2 regions of the Pseudarthrobacter woesei genome follow, and region 1 is predicted to be linked to the other one. Evidence: riboswitches for the same ligand, from Rfam matches in the RefSeq annotation. Region 1 holds a riboswitch; the other holds the start of a gene.
What was found. Region 1 has a riboswitch for cyclic di-AMP ahead of ACZYZE_RS02990 (aggregation-promoting factor C-terminal-like domain-containing protein). Riboswitches for the same ligand answer to the same signal wherever they lie in the genome.
Positions count from the first base shown of each region.

Region 2: linked by a shared signal. The riboswitch ahead of ACZYZE_RS07820 (NlpC/P60 family protein) and the one ahead of ACZYZE_RS02990 (aggregation-promoting factor C-terminal-like domain-containing protein) in region 1 are both predicted to bind cyclic di-AMP.

Region 1 covers NZ_JBVAYU010000001.1:619,443-621,830, reverse strand. Annotated here, with positions in the region: gene ACZYZE_RS02995 (HAMP domain-containing sensor histidine kinase) at 1-932, shown strand, start outside; cyclic di-AMP (ydaO/yuaA leader) riboswitch at 1,097-1,256, shown strand; gene ACZYZE_RS02990 (aggregation-promoting factor C-terminal-like domain-containing protein) at 1,255-2,016, shown strand.
Region 2 covers NZ_JBVAYU010000004.1:79,496-81,883, forward strand. Annotated here, with positions in the region: gene ACZYZE_RS07815 (M23 family metallopeptidase) at 1-603, shown strand, start outside; cyclic di-AMP (ydaO/yuaA leader) riboswitch at 742-911, shown strand; gene ACZYZE_RS07820 (NlpC/P60 family protein) at 1,221-1,979, shown strand; gene ACZYZE_RS07825 (HNH endonuclease) at 2,202-2,388, shown strand, end outside.

The DNA of each region.
Region 1 (2,388 bases):
AAGTGGCCACCAAGGTCGCCCGCCTCCCGCTCGACGCCGGCGAGGTGGCTCTCGCGGTGCGGGTTCCGGCGTCGGCGGCGCATCCCGGCACGGAAGTGGGAAGTGTTGGCTACGCACTGAACCAGATGCTGGACAACGTCTCCAATGCCCTCGAATCGCGGCAGCAGAGCGAAATGAAGGTGCGCCAGTTTGTGGCCGATGCCTCGCACGAGCTGCGCACCCCGCTGACCGCCATCCGCGGCTACACCGAGCTGATGCGGATGACCGAACACTTCACCCCGGACGGGGAGAAGTCCCTGGCCCGGGTGCAGAGCCAGTCCGAGCGGATGACCACGCTGGTGGAAGACCTGCTGCTGCTGGCACGCCTGGACGAGGGCCGTCCGCTCAAGTTCAGCGACGTCGACCTCACCCAGCTGGCGATCGAGGCGGTCAGCGACGAGAAGGTCATGGCCCCGGGCCATGTCTGGCAGCTGGAGCTCCCGGAGGAACCGGTGGTGGTCCGCGGCGACGCGACCGCGCTCCACCAGGTTCTGGCCAATCTGCTGTCCAACGCGCGCAAGCACGCCGGGCCCGGCACGACAGTGATCACCGCGGTGGTGCGGTCCGCCGACGGGGGCGCCGTAGTGACGGTGACGGACAACGGCAGCGGGATCGACCCCGAGTTCGTCGGCAGGATCTTCTCGCGCTTCGCCCGGGCCGACGCCGCCCGCAAGAATCAGGCAGTGACGACGGCGGCACATGCCAGCGTCGCGGCGCCCGGCAGACCGGGGGTGCCGACGGCGGCGGTTCCCACTGCCGAGGGGACCAGCGGGCTGGGCCTTTCCATTGTGCAGTCGATCGTGGCGGCCCACGGCGGGACCGTCGAAGTCACCTCCCGGCCGGGCCGCACGGAATTCGCCGTACTGCTTCCCGCCGGACCGCCGCCGGCCTAGCCCACCGAAACGGAGAGCGGAGCCAATCGGGGAGCGCAAGCCGACGCACCGCCGTCGTGCTTCTCGTTACCGAAATGTGACTTAAGCGTCCGGCTCCTGTACCGTTTTTAGGGTGCGGCCACCACTGGGGCCGCATATCTGGACGGACGCCAAACTCTGCCGCTTCCCGGATTCCGCTCGACCAGGCAGAGGCGGGGAACCCAGAGTTCCCGGGCATTCTGCATCTTTGCACCCTTGGGGTGAAGCCGACACGTGAGGTTCCGTGCGGCCGGATATCGCATCCGAACCCGACAGCTAACTCCGCAGGCGTTGAGAGGCGATCATGACTGACTTCAAGGCACCAACGCGCCACGAGAGCGCTAACCGGGCAACCCGCCCAACGGCATCGCGCCACCGCGCCGAGGAAACCCGACCCGCATCAGCCCTGTCCCGGTTCACCGCTGGCCTCGGATCCACCGGCCGCCGCGCTGCCCTCGTTGCCGCCACCTGCGCCGTGCTCGTAGGGGTGGGGGCCGCCGGGCAGGCCGCCGAGACTGCCAACCGCAACGCCAACGCCGGCAACTCCAGCGAGGCGTCGGCCACCACCGCGGACCCGCTGACGCACCTTGACTTCGAAAGGGTCCGCGTCGATTCGCAGTCGGCCCTGCCCGGCACCGCCGGCATCGCACCCCAGGCCGCCGAAGTGAAGCCCGCCGAAGCCCCGGCGGCCGCGGCGGCCGTGGCTCCCGCACCGGTTCCTGAACCGGCACCGGCACCGGCCAAGCCGGTTGCCGTCGACGACCCTGCCGGCGCGCAGGCCTACGCCGCCGCGCAGCTGGGAGCGTACGGCTGGGCTGCCAACGAGATGCAGTGCCTGCAGAAGCTGTGGACCAAGGAATCCGACTGGAAGACCACCGCCACCAACCCCAGCAGCGGGGCCTACGGTGTGGTCCAGTCCCTGCCGGCCGAGAAGATGGCCAGCGCGGGCGCGGATTACCGGACGAATTACCGGACCCAGATCAACTGGGGCCTGAACTACGTCAAGGAGCGCTACGGCTCACCCTGCGGCGCGCTGAACTTCCACTACGCCAACAACTGGTACTAGGCAGCACAGGCAGCATAGAGCACGGCCAATAGGGAGGCCCCGGATCCGCTGGATCCGGGGCCTCCCGCCTGCCTGTCAGGGAATGGGTCGCCGGAACCACGGTCCCGAGGGCGCCACTCGTGGGCATTTTCGCTAGTTCGTCGGGGGGCTTGGGCCGGGCCAAAACCCTTTCGCGCCGGGGGGACATGCCCATTCCTCGCACCCGGGACAGGTCATAACCGGAATATGTCCCCGTGCCAGCGGCCGCGCTCCTTCCCAGTTGCCCGCCGCAATGCCGCCTGCCGGCCCGAGAAAAGCCCGGATTCCCGCGCACTTTTGGCTTCCGGCGCCGAAGCAACTGGGAAGGACCGTCACGGTACGGGCGCGCGCGGC
Region 2 (2,388 bases), on a different contig from region 1:
ACGGTCCCCGCGACCGGTCCGGTCACGGCCACCAACGCCGGTTCGCCCGCCGGATCAGTCTCCGCCGCCGCCCAGCCGGATGTTACTGCCGCTGCCGCCGCCAAGATCGACTTCAACCGCACCGCCGTCACCACCCAGGGTGATCCGGACGGCAAGCTCAAGCAACTGCTGAGCGCCCAGGCCGCCGGCACCATCACGCGTGCCGCCTCTTCGGGAAGCCTTGGTGCACCACTGGATCGGATGGACACCGTTTCAGCCTTCGGGCTGCGCGTCAGCCCCATAACCGGCGGTTCCGGCGAGTTCCACCGCGGCCAGGACTTTGCGGCCCAGTGCGGAACAGCAGTCCACGCTGCCGCCAGCGGCACCGTCACGTTCGCTGGATGGCACCCCTACGGCGGCGGCAACCGTGTGGTGATCGACCACGGCAACGGCCTGGAGACCACCTATAACCACTTGTCCTCCTCAAGCGTCCGCGTCGGCCAGCAGGTCTCCCGCGGCGATGTCCTGGCGATGAGCGGGACCACCGGCGCCTCCACCGGCTGCCACCTCCACTTCGAGGTCATGGTCAACGGCGAAGTCGTGGACCCCACCGGCTGGCTCTAAGCCAAGCCGATGGGTCACTCTCGCATTCCTGTGACACGCCGTGATCTGAATGTGACATTGAATCCCAACTGCTGTACCGTATGAGGTACGCCAACTTTTCCGAAGTTGGCGCTCTTGAGTGGATTGCCTAGCTCTGCCACCGCTCAAGGTCCGTTCGCATTACATCGTCTGGCAGGGGCGGGGGAACCAATTTTGGTCTTCGAAAGAAGACCTTGGGGTTAAGTCGCAAAGCTTCCCAGGAAGCGGCGCGGCCGGGTGACTCCCATCCGAATCCGACAGCTCACCTCGCAGGCATTGGGAGAGGCTACTTTTCGTGTCTTCACGCCACAATGCTGCGCTTCACCGCGCTTGCGCGGCTCTTACGAGCCCGCTGGAATCCAACGTTCGTGCTGCCCTTGCCGGCGCCCGGAATGGATCCCACACCGCCGTCTCAATCTCTGCTGAGTCCGGCCCGCAGGCCAAGCACCTGCATGCAGTTCCCGTTTTTGGCGCGTCTTCGCATTACACCCTTCGCTAAGTAACCCATTCGGGGCGATCCGGCGTACCCCCAAGATGCCGGAGCGTCCTCAGACTGCGCCCAAAAAGCGCTTTCCAAGGATCACGAAAGAGAGAACTTAATGACTACTCGTGCAATCGCACGGCACCGCGCCGAGGTCACCAAGACCAACTCGCTGGCTGTCATTGCCAAGGCTGTCGGCGACAACGCCGGCGGCATGGGCCGCCAGGCTGCAGTTATCGCTGCCGCTTCCGGTTTGGTTCTGACCAGCGGTATCGCAGCCAACGCTGCTGAGGCCAATGTTCAGCGCGAATCCACCTCCGCTTCCACGCTCGAAGTCCAGTCGGCATCTCCGGCAACCATCTCGGCTGCTTCCACGATTGCGATCTCCTACGAGAAGCCGGCAGTCACCACCACCCCGGCTCCCGTCGTCGAGGCCCCGAAGCCGGTCGTCAAGGTCCAGGAAGCTGCGACCGCTGCCAAGACCGCCAGCACCAAGGTCGGCGCCACCGCGGCTGTTGCCGCACCGGCTGCCGCTGGCGTTGCCAGCGGCAAGGGCTCCACGATCGCGGCTGCTGCCTACGCCCAGCTCGGCGTTGCGCAGGACTGCACCGCACTGGCCACGAACGCACTGGCCGCTGCCGGCATCAACTACCACGGCTGGCCGGCAGGGTACCTGTCCCTCGGCCGCACCGTGAGCGCCGCTGAAGCGCAGCCGGGTGACCTCGCCTACTACCAGAACGGTGGCGCGGGTATGGCCCACATCGCTGTATACGTCGGCAACGGCATGGCCGTCCACGGCGGCTGGAACGGCGGAACCACCTCTCTGCAAAGCGTCAACGTCGGCTCCGGCCCGGTCTTCATCCGCGTCGGCGGCTAAGAGACCAACTGCCAGCAACACCAAGGACCCCTGCCCCTGCGGCAGGGGTCCTTTGTGTTGCCGCGGGATGAATTTCAGCCGACACGGGTATCCTCCGGCGAAAAAAATTCGGTGATCCGGCACTCGCGTGTTTACTCTTGTGGTGTCGATCCATAGCCCGACCATGCACAGGGCAGCCGGCCCTCGTGCCCCTGGCGGGTGCGGCCGTGAAGAGGTATGCGGATGCGCACTCTCGTTCTGAATGCTGGATATGAACCGCTGGCGGTAGTGACCTTCCGCCGGGCGCTCGTTCTTGTGCTGACTGGAAAAGCCAGTGTCGTGGCCGAAGGCGACGATCCCGTCGTCGGGCCAACGGACATCCTCGGCCGGCCGTCGGTGATTCTGCTGAATCGCTACATCAGGCCCCGGT